DNA from 4 places in the Streptomyces sp. NBC_00683 genome. Region 1 is predicted to be linked to each of the others. Evidence: riboswitches for the same ligand, from Rfam matches in the RefSeq annotation. Region 1 holds a riboswitch; each other region holds the start of a gene.
The links. A riboswitch is a leader RNA that binds a small molecule or an ion and turns the genes downstream of it on or off. The one in region 1 is predicted to bind cyclic di-AMP.
Positions count from the first base shown of each region.

Region 2: another riboswitch for cyclic di-AMP. It lies ahead of OG257_RS18440 (M23 family metallopeptidase); the one in region 1 lies ahead of OG257_RS15355 (C40 family peptidase).
Region 3: another riboswitch for cyclic di-AMP. It lies ahead of OG257_RS10315 (M23 family metallopeptidase); the one in region 1 lies ahead of OG257_RS15355 (C40 family peptidase).
Region 4: another riboswitch for cyclic di-AMP. It lies ahead of OG257_RS22975 (transglycosylase family protein); the one in region 1 lies ahead of OG257_RS15355 (C40 family peptidase).

Region 1 covers NZ_CP109013.1:3,498,357-3,503,897, reverse strand. Annotated here, with positions in the region: gene OG257_RS15365 (C40 family peptidase) at 1-936, opposite strand, end outside; gene OG257_RS15360 (hypothetical protein) at 1,292-1,645, shown strand; gene OG257_RS15355 (C40 family peptidase) at 1,710-2,864, opposite strand; cyclic di-AMP (ydaO/yuaA leader) riboswitch at 2,863-3,023, opposite strand; gene pcrA (DNA helicase PcrA) at 3,281-5,541, shown strand, end outside.
Region 2 covers NZ_CP109013.1:4,118,187-4,123,727, forward strand. Annotated here, with positions in the region: gene OG257_RS18430 (PrsW family intramembrane metalloprotease) at 1-1,460, shown strand, start outside; gene OG257_RS18435 (aldo/keto reductase) at 1,477-2,421, opposite strand; gene OG257_RS18440 (M23 family metallopeptidase) at 2,673-3,710, opposite strand; cyclic di-AMP (ydaO/yuaA leader) riboswitch at 3,722-3,874, opposite strand; gene OG257_RS18445 (PP2C family protein-serine/threonine phosphatase) at 4,109-5,266, opposite strand; gene OG257_RS18450 (MerR family transcriptional regulator) at 5,397-5,541, opposite strand, start outside.
Region 3 covers NZ_CP109013.1:2,360,573-2,366,113, forward strand. Annotated here, with positions in the region: gene OG257_RS10310 (GntR family transcriptional regulator) at 1-307, opposite strand, end outside; gene OG257_RS10315 (M23 family metallopeptidase) at 528-1,316, opposite strand; cyclic di-AMP (ydaO/yuaA leader) riboswitch at 1,329-1,496, opposite strand; gene OG257_RS10320 (M16 family metallopeptidase) at 1,689-3,071, opposite strand; gene OG257_RS10325 (M16 family metallopeptidase) at 3,098-4,462, opposite strand; gene OG257_RS10330 (DNA gyrase/topoisomerase IV subunit A) at 4,711-5,541, shown strand, end outside.
Region 4 covers NZ_CP109013.1:5,126,739-5,132,279, reverse strand. Annotated here, with positions in the region: gene OG257_RS22995 (Ppx/GppA phosphatase family protein) at 1-237, opposite strand, end outside; gene OG257_RS22990 (DUF501 domain-containing protein) at 379-909, opposite strand; gene OG257_RS22985 (FtsB family cell division protein) at 955-1,425, opposite strand; gene eno (phosphopyruvate hydratase) at 1,535-2,821, opposite strand; gene OG257_RS22975 (transglycosylase family protein) at 3,162-3,851, opposite strand; cyclic di-AMP (ydaO/yuaA leader) riboswitch at 3,852-4,022, opposite strand; gene OG257_RS22970 (transglycosylase family protein) at 4,313-5,275, opposite strand; gene OG257_RS22965 (cytochrome P450 family protein) at 5,381-5,541, opposite strand, start outside.

The DNA of each region.
Region 1 (5,541 bases):
GAAGACCAGGTCACCCGGGGCCAGTTCGGAGCGGGAGACGCGGCTGCCGGCGTTGATCTGCGTGTAGGTGGTGCGGGGCAGCGAGACACCTGCGGCGCGCCAGGCGGCCTGGGTGAGGCCGGAGCAGTCGAAGGAGGACGGGCCGGTGGCGCCCCAGACGTAGGGCTTGCCGAGTGCCCCGTACGCGAAGTCGACGGCCTGCGCGGCACGGGCGTTGGGGGCGCTGACGGAGCCGCGCGGGGTGCTGCGGTCGGCCCGGACGCCGGTGCCGCCGTGCTGGGCGTCGGCGGAGCGCTCGTAGTCGGCGCGCTGGGCGGCCGTGAGGGTGGCCAGGAGCTTGCGGGCGTCGGCCAGTTTGGTGCGGACCGCGGTCCGGTGCTTCTTCAGCTCGGCCTGGCGGTCCGCGAGTGCGGCGAGCTCCTCGTCGGCCCGGGCGCGCAGCTGGGCGATCTCGGTGAGCTGCCTGCGGACTCCGTTGACCGCGCCGGCCTGCCGGTCCCCGGCCCGGTCCAGGTAGGAGGCGCGCTCCAGGTACTGGTCGGGGTCGGAGGAGAGGGCCAGCTGGACGGCGGGGTCGAGGCCGCCGCTGCGGTACTGCGCGGCGGCGAACGAGCCGAGGGCGTTGCGCGCGGTGTTGAGGCGCTCCGTCCTGCGGGCGGCCTCGTCGCGCAGGGCGTCCAGGGACTCGGCGGTGGCGGTCGCCTTCTCCTTCGCGCCGTTGTACTTCTCGGTGGCGACCTCGGCGTCGTGGTACAGCCGGTCGACCTTGGACTTCACCTGGGCCGGGGTGAGCTGGGGCTCGGCCTGGGCGGCGCCCTCGAAGGCGGTCGCGGTAGCCGCCCCGGCGAGGGCCAGGGTGGCTGCGGTGCGGGCAGCAGGCCCGGTGAACGGACGCTGCTTGGGCTTGCGGTGAGCGGCTTTGCGTGGGACGGCCACGGGGGCGCGGGTCCTTCCGTTCGACTGCCCGTCGGGGGGTATCCGGCGGGCCCGCCGGATACCGGTGCCGGGCCACCACAGGGGGAGTGGCCCGCCACCGGAACCCGGCGGGGTGACCGGGGTGCCGCCCGGTACGGGGACGGCGGTGAAGAATCGGTCACCTGGGAGGGACGCTAAACCCGAGGCACGAGGAAGAGTCGTAATGACAGCTATTGCCCCAATGTGACGTTTCGATCAACGCAAATGACCGGAAAAACCAGCTGTTGTCGGGCAATTCGCACGGGTCGAGAGCGAACTCATAAGGAATTAGTACCTAGCTGAAGACTGGTGATATGGCCGCCGCTACGCTGCGGCCATGGACGTACTCATCAATGTCTTCGTCGCCCTGCACATCATCGGAATCGCCTCCCTGCTGGGTGGGTTCCTCACTCAGATGACGGCCATGGGGAAGGGTGCCGCGCGGTTCGGACCCGCCATGCTGCACGGTGCGCTGATGATGCTCGTCACGGGTTTCGCCCTGGTCGGGTTCAACCAGCTCGACGACCAGCCGGTGAACAACATCAAGATCGGCATCAAGCTGCTGCTCCTGGTCGTGATCCTGGCGCTCGTCTATGTGAAGCGCGACGAGGAGAAGGTCGACAAGGGCGTCTTCATGGCGGTCGGCGGGCTGACGGTCGCCAACATCTTCATCGCCACACTCTGGACCTGACCGGGCAGCCCTACGGGCCCGGTGCGTGCCGGGCCCGTAGGCAGTTCCGTCCGTGCGCTCCGTGCTACGCCGGGCGCACGCTGCCGTAGATCGGCATGTAGTAGATCGACTCCTCGCGGACGTTCGCGCCCGGCTTCGGCGCGTGGATCATCATCCCGTCGCCCTTGTAGATGCCGACGTGGCTGATGTCGTCGTAGAAGAAGACCAGGTCACCGGGCTTCAGATCGGCGGTGGCCACCCGGGTGCCCACCTCGACCTGGTCCCAGGTGGTGCGGGGCAGGTCGACGCCCGCCGCCTTCCACGCGGCCTGCGTCAGCCCGGAGCAGTCGTACGAGGACGGGCCCGTCGCCCCCCAGACGTACGGCTTGCCGATCTGGTCCCGTGCGAAGGCCAGGACCTTGTCCGCCTTCGACGCGTAGCTGCTGTCGGAGCCCGTGCCGGTGCCGGTTCCGGTGCCCGCCTCCTCCTTCGAGGCCTCGTCCGCCGCCCGGTCCGCCTCCGCCTTCGCGGCGGCGGCCTGCTGGCGCGCGAGCTCCTCCGCCTTGCGCCTGGCCTCCGCCTCCTTCTTGCGCTCCAGCTCCGCGAGCCGTGCCTTCTCCTCGGCGGTCAGCTCCGACAGCAGGGTGCGCGCCTCGGCCAGCTTGTTCTGCACCTGCTGCTTGCTGGTGCGCAGCGTGGTCTGCGACTCGGTGAGCGTCTGCAGGCTCTTCGTCGCCTCGACCCGCTTGGTCGCCGCCTCGCTCTGCTGCGTACGGAAGTCGGCGACCGCCTTCTGCTGCTGGCTGGTCATCCGGGCCATCAGCTGGTCCTGGTCGAAGTACGACTGCGGGTCGTCCGCGAGGAAGAACGTGGCCGTGGGGGCTATCGCTCCGCTGCGGTACTGCGCGGCCGCGTAGTTGCCCAGTTCCCGGCGCGTCTCGTTCAGCTTGTCGGCACGCTTGGCCGCGGCCTCGAGGAGCGCGTCGACCTTGGAGCGCTGCTGGGTGGAGGCCGCCTTCGCCTTGTTGTACTGCTGGGTCGCCGTTCCCGCCTGGCGGTAGAGGTCGTCTACCTTCTTCTGCACTTCCTCGATGCTGGGCTTGGGCTCCGCAGGGGCGGCCGTCGCGCTCTGCGTGGAGAGCAGGGTGACGGACGCGAGCGCCGCCGTCGTGAGACCGACGGCGGGGGAGCTGGTGCGCACACGGGTGCGCGGTTTGCGATGCGACGCCAAGGCCGGCATCTCCTTCCGTGGACCGCCTACCGGGTTAGCTGTCGGGTTCGGGCGGAACGGAAGGCTGCCCTACGGTCCAGCGGGACGGACCGATTCACCCCGGTGCTGCGTGTGGGTCCCCGGTTCCGGACTCCCGTGCGGGAGCGACGGATTCAGCGAGGGTGCCCGCGCGGCGTGGTTCGCCTCAAGGGGGTAACGGTCACCCGTCGGAGCACGCTAGCCAACCCGTGGTGCCCCTGTGAAGGTTGATGGCCGATATGCCCGATACATTTCCGTGACCTTTCTGGATTGACCGGTCCTATTGCGGGAAGTGCCTCCGAATCCCTACGCACTGTGGGCGATCCGTCTCGGTGCGCGCACGGATCTGGCCCTCGTGCGGAATGCGGCCCCGGGGTGTCGGTGCGGCCGCCTAGACTCGTCAGGCGATGAGCAGCCTCTTTGACGACAGTTTCCTGACCGGCCTCCAGCAAGCGGACGAGGGCCCCCCGCCACCCCCCGAGGACCACGCACCCGAAGCGGTGCCGGAGGACCTCTTCGGGGGCGTCTTCGACGGTCCCCCACCGCCGCGCGAGGCCTACTACCGCGACGGCGCCCCGCGCCCCGTCGTCGACTCCGCCGCGCTGCTCGACGGGCTGAACACCGAGCAGCGCGCCGCCGTCGTGCACGCGGGCTCCCCGCTGCTCATCGTCGCCGGGGCGGGCTCGGGCAAGACCCGGGTGCTGACGCACCGGATCGCCCACCTGCTGGCCGAGCGCGGGGTGCACCCGGGGCAGATCCTCGCGATCACCTTCACCAACAAGGCCGCGGGCGAGATGAAGGAGCGCGTCGAGCAGCTCGTCGGACCGCGCGCCAACGCCATGTGGGTCATGACCTTCCACAGCGCGTGCGTGCGGATCCTGCGCCGCGAGTCGAAGCGCCTCGGCTTCACCTCGTCGTTCTCGATCTACGACGCCGCCGACTCCAAGCGGCTGATGGCGCTGGTCTGCCGCGACCTGGACCTCGACCCGAAGCGCTATCCGCCGAAGTCGTTCACGGCGAAGGTCTCGAACCTGAAGAACGAACTGATCGACGAGGAGACCTTCGCGGGTCAGGCCGCTGACGGCTTCGAGAAGACGCTGGCGCAGGCCTACGCGCTCTACCAGGCGCGGCTGCGCGAGGCCAACGCGCTGGACTTCGACGACATCATCATGACGACGGTGCACCTGCTCCAGGCGTTCCCCGATGTCGCCGAGCACTACCGCCGCCGCTTCCGGCACGTGATGGTCGACGAGTACCAGGACACCAACCACGCGCAGTACACCCTCGTACGCGAGCTGGTGGGCCCGGCGGGCGAGGCCGACGCCCCGGGCGAGCTGTGCGTCGTCGGTGACGCGGACCAGTCGATCTACGCCTTCCGCGGCGCGACCATCCGCAACATCCTCCAGTTCGAGGAGGACTACCCGGACGCGAAGACGATCATGCTGGAGCAGAACTACCGCTCCACGCAGACGATCCTGTCCGCGGCCAACGCCGTCATCGAGCGCAACGAGAGCCGCCGCCCCAAGAACCTCTGGACGAACGCGGGCGCCGGCACCCGGATCACCGGCTACGTCGCCGACACCGAGCACGACGAGGCGCAGTTCGTCGCCGACGAGATCGACCGGCTGACGGACGCCGGGGACGCGAAGGCGGGCGACGTCGCCGTCTTCTACCGTACGAACGCCCAGTCCCGTGTCTTCGAAGAGATCTTCATCCGCGTCGGGCTGCCCTACAAGGTCGTCGGCGGAGTGCGCTTCTACGAGCGCAAGGAGGTCAGGGACGTCCTGGCCTACCTCCGGGTCCTCTCCAACCCCGAGGACACCGTCCCGCTGCGCCGCATCCTCAACGTGCCGAAGCGGGGCATCGGCGACCGTGCCGAGGCGATGATCGACGCCCTGTCGATGCGCGAGAAGATCTCCTTCCCGCAGGCACTGCGCCGCGTCGACGAGGCGTACGGCATGGCGGCCCGCTCGTCCAACGCGGTGAAGCGGTTCAACACGCTGATGGAGGAGCTCCGCACGATCGTGGAGTCCGGCGCCGGACCGGCGGTCGTGCTGGAGGCCGTCATGGAGCGGACCGGCTATCTCGCCGAACTCCAGGCGTCCACCGATCCGCAGGACGAGACCCGCATCGAGAACCTCCAGGAGCTCGCCGCCGTCGCCCTCGAGTTCGAGCAGGAGCGGGCGGAGGAGGAGGGCGCGGGCACCCTCGCCGAGTTCCTGGAGAAGGTCGCGCTCGTCGCCGACGCCGACCAGATCCCCGACGAGGACGAGGACGGCTCCGGTGTCGTCACCCTGATGACGCTGCACACCGCCAAGGGCCTCGAGTTCCCGGTCGTGTTCCTGACCGGCATGGAGGACGGCGTCTTCCCGCACATGCGCGCGCTGGGACAGGTGAAGGAGCTCGAGGAGGAGCGCCGGCTCGCCTATGTGGGCATCACGCGTGCCCGTGAGCGGCTGTACCTGACCCGGGCCGCGATGCGCAGTGCGTGGGGTCAGCCCTCGTACAACCCGCCGTCGCGGTTCCTGGAGGAGATCCCGGACCAGCACCTGGACTGGAAGCGCAAGGGGCCGATGGCGGCTCCGGCGGGACCGACGTCGGGGATCACGTCGTCGCTGTCCTCGTCGCGCTCCAAGTCGGGGCCCTCGGGCTTCGCGACCCGGCGCAC
Region 2 (5,541 bases), 620 kb from region 1:
TCCCGGTTCTCGAGGAGCAGCGGCTCGACGAGTTCCTGGGCGCCGTCCCGGAGCGCGGCCAGTGGCGTTACCGGCCGCGCCGCGTCGGCGTGGTCTGGCGCAGCAAGGCGTTCCGTGCCGGTGCGGTGATCGTCGTGCTCGCTCTGTGCGGCCTGCTGATCCTGTCCATGGTCCGCGAACAGACCGGCACCGAGGGTTTCCTGGTCGGGCTGGGGCTGGCCGTCCTGCCCGTGCCGCTCCTGATGGCGGCGTTCCGCTGGCTCGACCGGGTCGAGCCGGGCCCCTGGCGCAATCTGCTGTTCGCCTTCGCCTGGGGAGCGTGCGCCGCCGCCCTGGTGGCGATCATCGCGAACACGTTCGCGACCCGGTGGATCGCCACGGCCACCGCCGACCCGGCGAGCGCCGACACCCTCGGGGCCACGGTGATCGCCCCGGTCGTCGAGGAGAGCGCCAAGGCCGCCGCCGTGCTGTTGATATTCCTGTTCCGCAGACGGGAGTTCAGCGGTGTCGTGGACGGCATAGTGGTCGGCGGGTTCACCGCGACCGGCTTCGCCTTCACCGAGAACATCCTCTACCTGGGCAACGCCTTCGGCGAGGACCAGGAGCTGGGCACCACGGGCCTCGCGTCGGTGACGGCAGGGACCTTCTTCGTACGGGTGGTGATGTCGCCGTTCGCACACCCCCTGTTCACGGTGCTCACGGGCATCGGCTTCGGGGTCGCGGCGGTGGCCGGGCGGCACCACCGGGTGCGCCGGATCCTGCTGCCGGTCCTCGGCCTGCTCCTCGCCATGGGCATGCACGCCCTGTGGAACGGCTCGTCGGCCTTCGGCCCCTACGGCTTCTACGCGGTGTACGGGGTGTTCATGGTGCCGGCCTTCGGCCTGGTGACCTGGCTGGCCATCTGGACGCGCCAACGCGAACTGCGCACCCTGGCCACCGAGCTGCCCGTCTACGCTGCGGCCGGCTGGCTGACTCCGGCCGAACCGCTGTCGCTCGCCTCGATGCGGGCCAGGGGCATGGCCCGCGACATGGCACGGCACTGGCACGGAACCTCCGACCGGGCCCGGGGCAAGGCCGCAGCACAGGCGGTCGCGGAGTACGAGGGGTTCGCGACCTCCCTGGCGGTGCTGCGCCGCAGAGCCCGCCGCGACACACCCGGTCCGGACTTCGCCGAGCGCGAGCAGGAGCTGCTGCACCACCTGTGGCAGCGCCGGGAGGTCGCCGGCCCGGCCCTGACGTACGCGGCCCATGCGACGGGCCGGTTCCGCGCCCTGCGCGGCACGGCCCCCATGGGCCCGGCCGCGGTCCCGTCCCCCCGCAGGTTCCCGCAGCCGGCCCCGTACCCGCAGCAGCCCGCTCCGTATCCGCAGCAGCAACTCCCCGCGCCGCACCGGCACTACGGCGGGTACAACCCGTATCTGCACGACGGTCACCAGCAGGACAGCCGCCCACCCGCCTAGCCGGGAGGGGGAGGTGTCAGGCGGATGCTTCGGTGAGGTCCGCCAGGTCCTTGTCGGTCAGCCGCAGGTCTGCCACCGCCACCAGTGCGGGCAGCTGCCCGACCGTGCGGGCGGACGCGATCGGCGCGGCGACGGTCGGCCGGGCGGCCAGCCAGGCCAGCGCGACCGTGGCGATCTCCGCGTCGTGCTCCTGGGCCACCCTGTCGAGCACGGCGAGCACCTTGCGGCCGCGTTCCGACTCCAGGTGCCTGGCCGCGCCGTCGGCCCGGGCGCTCTCGACCGTTGTGCCGGGCCGGTACTTCCCGGTGAGGAAGCCGGAGGCCAGCGCGAAGTACGGGACGGCGGCGAGGCCCGCCTCGGCTGCCGTGTCCTGGAGCTCGCCCTCGTAGGTGTCGCGCGAGACGAGGTTGTAGTGCGGCTGCAGCGCGACATAGCGGGCGAGGCCCTCGCGCTCGGAGAATTCCAGGGAGGCCCGGAGCCGCTCGGGGCTGATGTTGGAGGCGGCGATCTCACGCACCTTGCCGTCCTTCACCAACTGGTCGAGCGCGGTGACGATCTCCTCCACGGGGACGGTCTCGTCGTCGAAGTGCGTGTAGTAGAGGTCGATGTGGTCGGTGCCGAGCCGGCGCAGCGAGGCTTCGGCGGCGCCCTTGATGGTCGCGCCGGCGAGCCCCTTGAACTCGGGGTGGGCGCCGACCTTGGTGGCGACGACGATGTCGGAGCGGTTGGAGCGCGACGCCAGCCACTTGCCGACGAGCGTCTCCGACTCGCCGCCCTCGTTGCCCGGGGCCCAGGCGGAGTACGAGTCGGCCGTGTCGATGAAGTTGCCGCCGGCCGCGGCGTACGCGTCCAGGACGGCGAAGGACCCGTCCTCATCGGCCGTCCAGCCGAAGACATTGCCGCCGAGAGCGAGCGGGAAGACCTGGAGGCCCGAGGAACCGAGTGTGCGGAGTGAAGTCATACCTGGAACAAACCAGTCCCCTCAGGCGACTATTCCGACGGATGCGGACCGCGGGCAGACCGGCAGCCCTGACGTCGGGGGGGGGTGCGCCAGGGCCGCCGGGGTTCAGGGGGCGTCGTCCGCCGGGGTTCGGATGGGCCGTCCGCCTGCGCGAACGCTCGGCGCAGGAACGGCGAGGGCTCGACGGCAGCACCGCGGAGCACCGGCGAGGGCTCGGCGGAAGCGCCGCGGAGCCCTCGGACCGGGAGACCTCAGATCGAGAGACCCTTGCTGCGCAGCCAGCTCATCGGGTCGATGCCCGAGCCGTCCGCGGTGTGGACCTCCAGGTGGAGGTGAGGGCCGGTCACATTGCCGGTGGCGCCGACGCGGCCGATGGTCTCACCGGTGGTGACCCGCTGGCCGGCGGTGACGTCCATCGAGGACTGGTGGCTGTACGAGATCTCCGTACCGTCGTCGAGCTCGATGACGGTGTGGTACCCGTACGAACCCGACCAGCCCGCCGACTTCACCGTGCCGCTGTGCACGGCCTTGATCGGGGTGCCGGTCGGCGCCGCGAAGTCGAGACCGGTGTGGTAGCCGGAGGACCACATCGAACCGGCCTGGCCGAAGGTCGAGGTGATCGTGTACGAGGAGGTCGGGAGGGCGTAGCTGGCGGCGAGCTTGGCGAGGCGCTCGGCCTCTGCCTTCTTCTTCGCCGCGAGTTCCGCCGCCTTCTTCTCCGCGGCGGCCTTCGCCTCGGCCTCGCTCTGCTGCTTCGCGGCTGCGGCCGCGGCCGCTTCGGCCGCTGCCTTCTCCTCCGCGGCCTTGGCCTCGGCCTCGGCTCCGGCCTGCTGCTGCTCGGCCTGCTGGAGGATGCGGGCGCGCAGCGCCTCACCGGCGTTGCTCGTGCCCTGCTCGGCCTCGGCGGCCGTGATGCCGGCGGTGGTGAGCGGGGAGGACGCGGCGACCGTGCCGTTGTCCGCCGCGTCGTCCGACATGAACGCGCTCACGCCGGGCAGGGACTTGGCGTCGGGGAGGTTGTCCGCGATGGAATCGGGAAGAGAAATAGAGACCGGCGGCTTGCTCTGCGCAGTGGCCATGCCACCCGCGCCGACGGCCGCGATGACGCCGACACCGAGGACGGTGGAGCTACGGGCGAGGCCGCGCTGCTTGGCTACACGGTGCCTGCCGCGTACGGGACGGATGGACTCCTCGGTGGGGTTCCATTCCTCCCATGTCCTGCCCTCGTCACCGAAGCTGTCGGACCTGAAGGGTGACGGGGCCTCGGGGGCAGGCTGATTGGACGCCACGTGGGCGCACTCCTTTCCTTCCTTCTCGCCTACCGGGTTAGCTGACGGGTTCGGAGCAGGAAGGTCTCCTACGGGCATCTCCGTCTCTTACGAGACACAGGTGCCCGATTCACCCCATGTAGGTGGTTCCCCGGTTTCCTTGCGGAATTCGGCGCTCGCGCACGGTGCCGCCTCTTGCGACGACTGGGACAACCGCGCTGCGTTATCGAACGTTAATAGACACCCGGGTCCGATTCCAAGCTGTTCCCGTTGATCATTCACGGCTCCGGCGTGGACTTTCAGGGGATTAACGGTCCGAAACGGGCGAGTTGAGTATTCCCGGTCGGGGTACCAATTTCTGACGTTGCGTCAAATGTTATGCGGAGCGGTGCCCTTCGACTACACACCGTGGCAACCACTCATCCATCGCCCCGCCCCACGATCTTCACAGTCGTCCGCCGCTCCGGCTGCCCCCGGGCGGGCCGGCCGACCGCGAGCAGCGCCATGTCGTCCACGGCACGGCCCTTCGTGTGCAGCCGTACGTCGTCGGTGAGCGCCGAGAGCAGTTCCTCGGGCCCCGGGAAGATCCGGCCGCGCAGCCGGGCCGCCGGGTCGTAGAAGACCCCGTCCGCGTCCCGCGCCTCGGAGAGGCCGTCCGTGAACGCCAGGAGCGTCGCCCCGGCAGGCAGTTCCCACTCGTCCGACCGGTCCGGCCACGCCCCCAGGCCCATCCCGATCGGCAGCGCCGGCACGGTCGGCGCCAGCACCTCGAGCGCCCCGTCCGCGTGCAGCAGGATCGGCTCGGGGTGACCGCGGTTGACGATCCGCAACCTCCCCGAGCCCGCCGGAATCTCGGCGAGCACGGCGGTGACGAACCCCTCCATCGAGTCGAGCCCGCCGCGCCGGGTCCCTTCCCGCGCCAGCGCCCGCTCCAGCCGCTGCGCCACACCCTCCAGCGACAGCTCCTGCTCGGCGGCCTCCCTGAACGCCCCGATCACCACGGCCACCGCCTCCACGGCGGCCAGCCCCTTGCCCCGTACGTCCCCGACGACCAGCCGCACCCCGTGCGGGGTGTCCGCGACGGCGAACAGGTCACCGCCGACGAACTCGTCCGCCTGCGCCGCCTCGTACCGCGCCGCGACCAGTAGCCCGCCGATCCGGTCGTCCGGCGTCGGGAGCACGGCGCGCATCGCGGTCTCCGCGATGACCCGGGCCGAGGCCAGCTGCTCGTTGCTGCGCCGGACGACGCCGTTGATGACGAGGGCCAGCACGGAAACGGTGACCAGGGTGAACAGCTCGGTGACCGGGGCGACGTCCGAGATCGTGTCGTCGTACAACCGGATGGCCAGGACCGTCAGGATCGCGGCCACGGCCGTACGGATCGTGCTAGCCAGCGAGAAGAACGGCGCGGCGATCAGCGGGGCCGCCGCGAACAGGGGGATCGCACTGACCTCGGGCGGCGTATTGAGGTCGAAGACCACCCCGGCCGCGATCATCAGTGCGGGCAGCAGACGTACGAACTGCCGGGTGCGGGCACCTCCAGCAGCTACGCCGCGCCGCCTCTCCCGCTTCCCCACCTGTGCACTCCTGCCCGGTCCGCCCACGGCTGCGGACGGTACCGCGCTCCAACCAGGCTGGCCGGAGCCGCGCCGTGCGGCGACTCGTCGTCGGCCAAAGGGAGGAGCGCCGAGCGCCGCGCCCCGATGGTCAGTCGGAGAGCCTGCGCTGCGCGTAGATCGTCAGTGCATCCCGTACGAAGACGGCGGTGCCGTCTCCGTACCGATCGTAGTTCTTCCCGAAGCGGGGATCGGCGACGTACATCTCGCCGAGGCCGATCACGTACGACCGGGTG
Region 3 (5,541 bases), 1.1 Mb from region 1:
CTTTGAGGTGTGCCTCGGTACGACGCTGGGCGGCGCGGGCCGCGCCCAGTGGCTCCAGGAGCATGCGGATCTCCAGGAGGTCGGCGGCCTCCTGCTCCGTGGGCTCGGCGACACAGGCACCGGCGTGCCGGCGGGTGACGACGAACCCCTCGGACTCCAGGGTGCGCAGTGCCTCGCGCACCGGGACGCGGGAGACCCCGTACCGACGTGCGAGCACCTCCTCGGTGAGGCGGCTGCCGCGTTCGAAGACACCGGAGACGATGTCGTCACGGATTGCCGTGCATACCGAATGCGCGGGAATGCGCATGTCCGAACCTCCGCCTTAATCCCCGCGAAACGCGGCCGATCGACGCCTGTTCTGTGACTCTATTGCAATCAGCCGCAATTTCCGATGGCGGAGCGGAATCCATGGATATCTGCCGGCCGACGAGTACTTCTGCGGAGGTTCGCAGCGGAGCGGTACGGGGCGGCACGACGAAGGCCCCGGCAGGTGCCGGGGCCTTCGCAAAGCTGTGCGGCAGGAGGTCTCAGACCTGGAGACCGTGTGCTCGGAGGTAGGCGACAGGGTCCATGTCGGATCCGTACTCCGGGGTGGTCCGCGCCTCGAAGTGCAGGTGCGGTCCGGTGGAGTTGCCGGTGGAGCCCGACAGGCCTATCTGCTGCCCCGAGGTGACACTCTGTCCGACGGACACGCCGATCGAGGAGAGGTGGCCGTACTGGGTGTACGTGCCGTCCGTCATCCGGAGCACGATGTTGTTGCCGTACGCGCCGCCCCAGCCCGCCTCGACGACCGTTCCGGCGCCGACGGCGACGACGGAGCTGCCGGACGCGGCGCGGAAGTCGATGCCGGAGTGGCTGCCGGAGGACCAGAGGGCACCGCTGGACTTGTAGCCGGTGGTCACGGAGGAGCCGGCGACCGGGAGGTGGAAGGAGTTCAGCCGGGCGCGCTCGGCGGCGCGGGCGGCGCGCGCCTTGGCCTCACGGACCTCCTTGGCGCGGGCTTCGGCCTTGCGCTTCGCCTCGGCCTCGGCCTTCGCCTTGGCCGCCGCTTCGGCCTTCGCCTTCGCCACGACGTCGGCCTGGTGCTGCTGCGCCTCGGCCTGGGCGTCGATCTGGGCGGCGAGAGTGGTGTCGATGGCAACGGCCTGGGTCAGACCGGTGACGGTGAGGGCCTCGGAGTCCGCGGCGAGGGCCGGGGAGGCCATTCCGCCGATGACGCCGGTGGTGGCCAGAGCCGCGATGCCGGCGGCCTTGGCGCTCCTGCGCGTCAGGCGGCTCGGGGCACGGTGCTTCCCGGTGGCACGGGTGAACGCCATGGAGGGGCTGATCCTTTCCTTCCTTCTCGCCTACCGGGTTAGCTGACGGGTTCGGAGCAGGAAGGTCTCCTACGGATCCCCCGCCTCGTACGAGACGCGGACATCCGATTCACCCCAGGGACTACGTGGGTCCCCGGCTCCCCAGGCTCGCGCCTGACGGGGACTCGGCGATGACTGTCCGGCGCCGCGGATGCGGCATACGTCTGGCGGACAGCCGAGCCGACGCTAGGCCGGGCGACTTTCAATCACCAAACGGACAGGTCGCTTTGTCGCACATCCCACAGGCCATACATGAACTTTCTCCACCAATTCAGACAAAAGGGAGAACCCCGGCGAGAACGCACTCGCCGGGGTTCGCTCTGCTCCGTTCCGTCAGCCGGTGACGACCGACACCTCGCCGATACCCAGCGCCCTGACGGGCTCCGCGATCTGCGAAGCGTCTCCCACGAGAACCGTGACCAGCCGGTCCACGGGGAACGCGTTGACGACCGCGGCCGTCGCCTCCACCGTGCCGGTCTCCGCCAGGCGCGCGTACAGCTGGGCCTGGTAGTCGTCCGGGAGGTGCTGCTCCACCTGGTCGGCGAGGGTGCCCGCGACCGATGCCGCCGTCTCGAACTTCAGCGGGGCGACCCCCACGAGGTTCTGCACGGCGGTCTCGCGCTCGGCGTCCGTGAGCCCCTCGGCAGCCAGGGTGCGCAGGACCTTCCACAGGTCGTCCAGGGCCGGCCCGGTGGACTCCGTGTCCACGGAGCCGCTGATGGCGAGCATCGCGGCGCCGGTCGCCCCGGACACGGATCCGGGTGCCGTCGAGCGCAGCACCTGGCCGAAGGCCCGGACACCGTAGGTGTAGCCCTTCTCCTCGCGCAGGACGCGGTCCAGCCGGGAGGTGAGGGTGCCCCCCAGGCAGTACGTGCCCAGGACCTGGGCGGGCCAGACGCTGTCGTGCCGGTCGGCGCCGATCCGGCCGATCAGCAGCTGCGTCTGCACGGCTCCGGGACGGTCCACGATCACCACTCGGCCGGTGTCGTCCGCGGTGATCGGCGGCACCGGGCGCGACTGGCCGGCATTGCCCGACCAGTCACCGATGGTGTCCGCGAGCAGCGTGTCCAGATCGACCCCCGTGAGATCGCCGACGATGACGGCCGTCGCGGTGGACGGGCGGACATGGGCGTCGTAGAAGGCGCGCACACCCGCGGCGTCGATCCGCCGGACGGTCTCCTCGGTGCCCTGGCGCGGACGTGACATCCGCGCCGTTGCGGGGAACAGCTCCTTGGAGAGCTGCTTGGCGGCACGCCGGGCGGGGTTGGCCTGCTCGTGCGGAATCTCGTCGAGCCGGTTGCCCACCAGGCGCTCCACCTCGCTCTCGGTGAAGGCAGGCGCCCGCAGCGCTTCGGCGACCAGGCCGAGCGCCTTGGAGAGCCGGGAGACCGGAACCTCCAGCGAGACCCGGACACCGGGGTGGTCGGCGTGCGCGTCGAGCGTGGCACCGCAGCGCTCCAGCTCGGCCGCGAACTCCTCCGCGGAGTGCTTGTCGGTGCCCTCGGACAGCGCGCGCGCCATGATCGTGGCCACACCGTCCAGACCCTCGGGCTCGGCGTCGAGCGGCGCGTCCAGGAAGATCTCCACGGCGACGACCTGCTGGCCGGGGCGGTGGCAGCGCAGCACGGTCAGGCCGTTGGGCAGGGCGCCGCGATCGGGCGCGGGAAAGGCCCAGGGCCTGGCCTCGCCTGCGGTCGGCTGCGGGTGGTACTCCATCGCTACTCCAGTCACGGCGGCGTCGGTCACTTCTCGGCCCCCTCGTGGTCGTCGGTGCTGCCTGCGGCATCCTCGGCCTCGTCCGCCGGCTCGACCGGCTCGTAGACCAGGACCGCCCGGTTGTCGGGACGCAGATGCGCCTGGGCGGCCGCCTGGACCTCCTGCGCGGTGACGTCGAGCACCCGCTGCACGGCGGTCAGGGCGAGCTGGGGGTCGCCGAACAGCACGGCGTACCTGCACAGTTCGTCGGCGCGGCCCGCGACCGTGCCGAGCCTGTCCAGCCACTCACGCTCCAACTGGGCCTGCGCACGCTCCATTTCCTCGGGCGTGGGGCCCTCGGCCGCGAAGCGGGCCAGCTCCTCGTCGACGGCCGTCTCGATCTGCGGCACCTCGACACCACCGGACGTCTTGACGTCCAGCCAGCCCAGGGAGGGCGCTCCGGAGAGCCTGAGCAGCCCGAATCCCGCGGCCACCGCCGTACGGTCGCGGCGGACCAGGCGGTTGTGCAGCCGGGACGACTCGCCGCCGCCGAGGACGGTCAGCGCCAGGTCAGCGGCGTCACACTCGCGGGTGCCGTCGTGCGGCAGCCGGTAGGCGGCCATCAGCGCACGCGCGGGGACCTCCTCGTGCACCACTTCGCGCAGCTGCTCACCGATGGTGCCGGGCAGCGTGCCGTCGCGCGGCGGCTGCTTGCCGTCGTGCGAGGGGATGGAGCCGAAGTACTTCTCGATCCAGGCCAGCGTCTGCTCCGGGTCGATGTCGCCGACCACCGAGAGCACGGCGTTGTTGGGCGCGTAGTACGTGCGGAAGAACGCCTGCGCGTCGTCCAGGGTCGCCGCGTCCAGATCGGCCATCGAGCCGATCGGCGTGTGGTGGTACGGGTGGCCCTCCGGGTACGCGAGGGCCGTGAGCTTCTCGAACGCCGTGCCGTACGGAACGTTGTCGTAGCGCTGGCGGCGCTCGTTCTTCACGACGTCGCGCTGGTTCTCCATGGACTCGTCGTCGAGCGCGGCGAGCAGCGAGCCCATCCGGTCGGCCTCGAGCCACAGGGCGAGCTCCAGCTGGTGCGTGGGCATCGTCTCGAAGTAGTTGGTGCGCTCGAAGCTGGTGGTGCCGTTGAGGGAACCGCCGGCCCCCTGCACCAGCTCGAAGTGTCCGTTCCCCTTGACCTGGCCGGAGCCCTGGAACATCAGGTGCTCGAAGAGGTGAGCCAGGCCGGTGCGTCCCTTGACCTCGTGACGGGAACCGACGTCGTACCAGAGGCAGACCGCGGCGACCGGGGTCAGATGGTCCTCCGAGAGCACCACGCGCAGGCCGTTGGCCAAGCGGTGCTCGGTCGCCGTCAAGCCGCCGGAACCGGCCTGGGCTGTGGCCGTGTGACCCATGGGCATGTACGTCCCTTCGATCGCGATACAGGATTTCCTGCCGGACCTGCCACTGTAAGCAAGCGCACCGGCACCTGGCGAAGTTCCCGATCGGTGAATGTTGTCGTAGATGGTGCCGTAAACAGGGGCTCCTGAGGGGCCCCTGAGACCACTTCGGACGGGTCGAGGTCGGCGTTGTCGGTGCGGCGGTCCACAATGGTCGGCGTCAGAACCTGAGGTTGCCCGACAGAATCTGTGAAGGAGTCGCAGCCGCGATGGCCCGCCGCAGCACGAAGACCCCGCCGCCGGACGACTTCGAGGAGAAGATCCTCGACATCGACGTCGTCGACGAAATGCAGGGCTCCTTCCTCGAGTACGCGTACTCGGTGATCTACTCCAGGGCTCTGCCCGACGCCCGCGACGGCATGAAGCCCGTGCACCGCCGCATCGTGTCCCAGATGAACGAGATGGGGCTGCGCCCCGACCGCGGCTACGTGAAGTGCGCCCGTGTCGTCGGCGAAGTGATGGGCAAGTTGCACCCGCACGGTGACGCGTCGATCTATGACGCACTGGTGCGCATGGCACAGCCGTTCTCGATGCGCCTGCCCCTCGTCGACGGACACGGCAACTTCGGCTCGCTCGGCAACGACGACCCGCCGGCCGCCATGCGGTACACCGAGTGCCGGATGGCCGACGCCACGTCGCTGATGACGGAGTCGATCGACGAGGACACCGTCGACTACCAGTCGAACTACGACGGCCAGGAGCAGGAGCCCGTCGTCCTGCCTGCGGCGTACCCGAACCTCCTGGTCAACGGGGCGTCCGGGATCGCGGTCGGCATGGCGACCAACATGCCCCCGCACAACCTCGGCGAGGTGATCGCCGCCGCGCGCCATCTCATCAGGCACCCGAACGCCGACCTCGAGACCCTGATGCGTTTCGTCCCGGGCCCCGACCTGCCGACCGGTGGCAGGATCGTCGGTCTCGGCGGGATCAAGGACGCGTACGCGGCAGGCCGCGGCACGTTCAAGATCCGTGCGACCGTCGCGATAGAGGACGTCACGCCGCGCCGCAAGGGCCTCGTCGTCACCGAACTGCCCTTCACC
Region 4 (5,541 bases), 1.6 Mb from region 1:
GAAGCGGATCCTCTCCGCGCCCAGCTCCTTGATCACCGCGGCGTACTCGCGGCAGGCGGCGAACGTGCGCTCCAGGGCTTCCGGAGCCAGCCGGCCGGTGCGATCGACGCCCTGGCCGAGCCGCACGATCTGCATCCGGCGGTCGAGCTCGGTGAAGCTTCCGGACGCGGGGTCCGCGTCGGCGACGAGCAGGCGGATGGAGTTGGTACCGCAGTCGATGGCGGCAACGCGGGTCATGGGAGCTCCTGTGGTGGTGGTTACGGGGGCTCCGCCCCCGGACCCGCTCCTCCAGCGCGGGAGGGCTCGGCACGTACGTCCGAGCCCCTCCTGCCTCTCGAGGGCCGGGGTTGCGGGGCCGAAGCCCCGGGGTGCGGGAGGTCAGGCCCCTTCGTCGCCGCACGGCGACACGCACGGACCCTTCGCCCACCACTGCGGCAGCATCGCGATGGCCTCGTCGCCCAGCGGGTTGACGCCGGGCCCGGCCGCCAGCGAGTGACCGACCAGCACGTGCAGGCACTTCACCCGGTCCGGCATGCCGCCGGCACTGGGGAAGCCCTCCAGGACCTCGATGGCATCACGACGCGCGATGTAGTCCTCGTGCGCGGCACGGTACGCGGCGGCCAGCTCCGGGTCCGTCGTGAGGCGCTCGGTCATCTCCTTCATGACCCCGTTGGCCTCCAGCGTGCCGATCGCGGACGCGGCACGCGGACAGGTCAGGTAGAACGTCGTCGGGAACGGCGTGCCGTCCTCCAGACGGGGCTGCGTCTCGACCACGTCCGGGTTGCCGCACGGGCAGCGGTGCGCGATGGCGCGCAGCCCGCGCGGCGGCCGGCCGAGCTGCTGCTCGAACGCGGCGATGTCCGCCTCGGTGGGCGCGGTGGATTCGGTCTGCGGAGGGGGCGTGTCCATGCCTGCCTTGAATGTCATCGGTCGGTCTGTGTGTACGGGACGGGGTCAGCCGCGGTCTGCGCTGTCGACGCCGTCCCAGAGGTTCGAGTGCCAGGGCCTGCCCGTCGCACCCGGTTCACCGCGGCGCACCTCGGCCGCGTCCGGGTCGATCACCGTATAACCGGTCTCCCCGGGCGAGACGTAGTGGAGGTGCTCACGCGCAAGTCGCCGGATGTACGCGTCGTCCTTGAGCCGCGCCTTCTCGTCGCGCAGCTCCTCGGTCCGCCGGTGCGCCTCCTGCGTGAGCCTCTCCTGATCGGCGATCTCGTCGCGCTGGGAGATGTACTGCCGCATCGGGTAGGCGAGGGCGACGACCAGGGAGCAGACGATCAGAGCCAGGAACGCGGCCCTGCCGGTGAGCCGGGAGCGGCGGGCCTGGCGGCGGTTCTGGGACCGGTACACGCGGGCCGCGGTCTGCTCCCCGAGCAGCCGCAGCCTGGTCGCGGTGGAGAACCGGTCGCGGTCCTTCCCGGCCATCTCGCCTCCCCATTACGCACGTCCGTCCCCGCACACGGTACGGGACCGAGTGCGGGGACGGACGGAGGCTGGTGCCGCGAAGCGGGGCTCAGCTCCTGCTGCCGGGCGCTCAGCCCTCGAAGCGGAACCGCGGGAACGCCGAACGGCCCGCGTACACCGCGGCGTCGTCGAGGATCTCCTCGATGCGCAGCAGCTGGTTGTACTTGGCGACACGGTCCGAGCGGGCCGGGGCGCCGGTCTTGATCTGGCCGCAGTTCACGGCGACGGCGAGGTCGGCGATGGTGACGTCCTCGGTCTCACCGGAGCGGTGGGACATCATGCACTTGAAGCCGTTGCGCTGGGCCAGCTCGACGGCGTCCAGGGTCTCGGTCAGCGAACCGATCTGGTTGACCTTGACGAGCAGGGCGTTGGCCGAGCCCTCCTCGATGCCACGGGCCAGGCGCTCGGGGTTGGTGACGAACAGGTCGTCACCGACGATCTGCACCTTGCCGCCGAGCTTGTCGGTGATGACCTTCCAGCCGGCCCAGTCGTCCTCGTACAGCGGGTCCTCGATGGAGACCAGCGGGTACGCGGAGACGAGCTCCTCGTAGTACTCGGTCATCTCGGCGGCCGAGCGGGACTTGCCCTCGAACTCGTACTTGCCGTCCTTGTAGAACTCGGACGCGGCAACGTCGAGGGCGAGCGCGATGTCGCGGCCCGGAACGTAGCCGGCTTCCTTGACGGCTTCGAGGATCAGGTCCAGGGCGGCGCGGTTGGACTCGAGGTTCGGGGCGAAGCCGCCCTCGTCACCGAGACCGGTGGACAGGCCCTTGGTCTTGAGGACCTTCTTCAGCGTGTGGTAGATCTCCGCGCCCCAGCGAAGGGCCTCGGAGAAGGACTCGGCGCCGATCGGCGCGATCATGAACTCCTGGATGTCCACGTTGGAGTCGGCGTGCGAGCCGCCGTTCAGGATGTTCATCATCGGAACGGGCAGCAGGTGCGCGTTCGGGCCGCCGAGGTAGCGGAAGAGCGGCAGGTCGGACGCCTCGGACGCGGCGTGGGCCACGGCCAGCGAGACGCCGAGGATGGCGTTGGCGCCGAGGGAGCCCTTGTTCTCGGTGGCGTCGAGGTCGAACATCGCCTGGTCGATGAGGCGCTGCTCGGTGGCGTCGTAACCGACGAGCTCCGGGCCGATCTGCTCGATGACGGCGAGGACGGCCTTCTCGACACCCTTGCCGTGGTACCGGTTGGGGTCGCCGTCGCGAAGCTCAATGGCCTCGAACGCACCGGTGGAGGCGCCGGACGGAACAGCAGCACGTCCCGTGCTGCCGTCGTCGAGGCCAACCTCGACCTCGACCGTGGGGTTGCCCCGGGAGTCGAGGATTTCCCTGGCTACGACGACGTCGATGGACGGCACGAGGCATCTCCTTCTGGGATATGACGCTGGTTGTGCAGGGTCACTGTGGCCTTGCGCCACGAGCCTAACCGGCTCGGCCCCCTGCGTCGGCCGACCGCCCGTCCCCTGGGACGAAAAAGGACCCAAGGGCCTGCATTCCGGGCAAAGGTCCAGAAATCTACTGACGAGTAACCACAATAGTTGAACGATCACGCACGCGGCGCGGCCGTGCGGCGCACCGCGGACACGACCCCGGCCCGGCGCACACGGGGGTGAGTGCGCCGGGCCGGGAGGGAACGCGTGGGGTGCCGCCGGACACCCCTACGCGGCCCCGAAGCCTTCGGGGAGGAGAGACCCGGGACTACTTCAGGTGGAGCTGCTGACCCGGGAAGATCAGGTCGGCGTCCTCGACGATGTCGTCGTTGAGCTTGAACAGCTTCTGCCAGCCGCCCTTGACCTTCTTCGCCTCGGCGATCGTGCTCAGGGTGTCGCCGGCCTTCACCTTGTACTCGCCGTCACCCTTCTTGACCTTGTCCCCGGTCGGGGTCGTGACGGTCTTCGAGGCCTCGGGGGCGGTGCGCTTCTCGCTGCGCGTGGTGGGCTGCTCGGCCTTGCGCTCCGGCTGGGCGGCCTTGTCGGCGCTCGGCGCGGAGGCGTCGACACCCGGGTCCACACCGTCGTTGGCGAGGCCGCCGGCACCGGCGCACGCCCAGGCGCCCGGGCCCTGCAGGTCGAGGAGCTTCTCGGCGGCGGTGATCTGCTGAGCCTTGGAGGCCAGGTCGGCGCGGGCGGCGAACTGCGTGCCGCCGGCGGCTGCCCAGCTGGACTGCGAGAACTGCAGGCCGCCGTAGTAGCCGTTGCCGGTGTTGATGGACCAGTTGCCACCGGACTCGCACTGCGCGACGGCGTCCCACGTGGCGACGGAGGCGGCGGAGGCGCCGGTCGCACCCATCAGCGGAACGGCGACTGCGGCACCGGTGACGCCGGCCAGGGTGGCGATACGGACGGCCTTGGACGGGCGACGGTGCTTGCCCTTGCTCGAAAGCAGCATGGTTCTCCTCACCGACGCCTACGAGGTGAGCTGTCGGGTTCGGGCCTGTGAGTTGCCCGGTCGCTCGCACTGGCAAGCGACTTCACCCCCAGCCGGCCCTCACCCGTCTTCCGACGGCCGGGTCCGGCACTTACCTGGGTCCCCCGCTCCTGCCTACGGCGCTTTACGCGTCGAATCCCTTCGGCCGACGGCAGGATTCGGCGTGACGGTCGAAGGTGCCCGCGGTGCGAGCGGTTCCGACCGTAAACATAGGCAACCCCCACATTCAAAGATGGACATCACGGACAATCAGGCCTTACCCGCAACTGGCGAAGGATCGTTTTCGCAGGTCGGAGGCGTCATCGGCGAACCGGGCGGACGAGAAGCGTGAGTTGACGCAAAGAGACCCATGTCTCACTTAGACATAAGTGGACATAGGCCTCTGAACTGCCCCCGATTATGGGGTGTTTTCCCGAATTGGATCAGTTGCCCGCGGCGGCTTCCGCACCGGCCCCGGCGGTCTTTTCGTCCGCCTTGGCACCCAGGTCGAGGCCCAGGTCGAGGTTCTGCCCGGGAAGGATCAGGTCCGGGTCGGAACCCAGCTCGTCCTTGTTGGCCTCGTAGAGCGCCGTCCAGCCTCCGGGCAGCTCCTGCGCGTCCGCGATCGCCCAGAGGTTGTCGCCCGCGCGGACGGTGTAGGTGCCGTCGCCGCCCTTGCGTGCGTCGGCGTCCCCGCGCGAGGCGTGCCGGCCGGACTCGCGCCCGTCCGTCGAGCCCGTGCCGGCCTCCGGGGCCGGCGTGCCACGGTGCTTGCCGCCCGGCGCCTCCGTCGAACCGTCAGAGGTCTCGGACGCCTCCGGCGAGGGAGAGGCCGAAGGATCAGCCTTGTCCGATCCGGTCGACTTGTCGGCTTTGGCGGTTTCGCTGCCCTTGTTGTCCGTGTTCCGGTTCCCGCTCGCGTCGTCCGACGCATCGGACGAGGGGGTGGCGGACGCATCGTCGGACGGGGTCGCGGTGTCCGACGGCTCGGCGGTCGGCTCACTGCCCGGGTCGACACCCGGGAGCGTGTTGTCCAGCGCGAGCCCGGAGATCACCGCGCAGCTGGCCCACGCCGTCACCCCCTGGTCGTCGAGCACCTTCTCCGCCACGGATATCTGCTGCGAGCGGCTGGCCAGGTCGGCGCGGGGCGCGAACGCCGTACCGCCGTAGGCCGACCAGGTGTCCTGCGAGAGCTGCAGGCCGCCGTAGTAGCCGTTGCCGAGGTCGGCGCTCCACATGCCACCGCTCTCGCACTCGGCGACCCGGTCCCAGGTCGAGGCGTCGGCTGCGTGCGCGCCGGTCGCACCGAGCAGCGGAATGGCGATGGCCGACCCTGTGACGCCTGCGGCGACGACGATGGCGGGTGCCTGCCGAGGGCGACGGTGTCTGCCGTTCGCGGAGCCCATGGGATTGCCTTCCGTGTGACTGACGTGTGACTGGTGAGTCGAACGGTGAACCTAGCCGTACTCGAACGTGTGTCACAAGTCGATGCAGCGGAGATCACGTGAAAGTCACAGAGTTGACAGAGTGTCACTTTTTTCGGAGCGCTGTCCGGGATCGAACTCCACGGGAAGAGTGCGAAGTCCGCGCATGATGAGCCCGCCCCGCCACCGCAAATCGGTAGGTTCCGCAGCAAGCCGCAGGTCGGGGAGGCGTCGCAACAGCGTCGCCA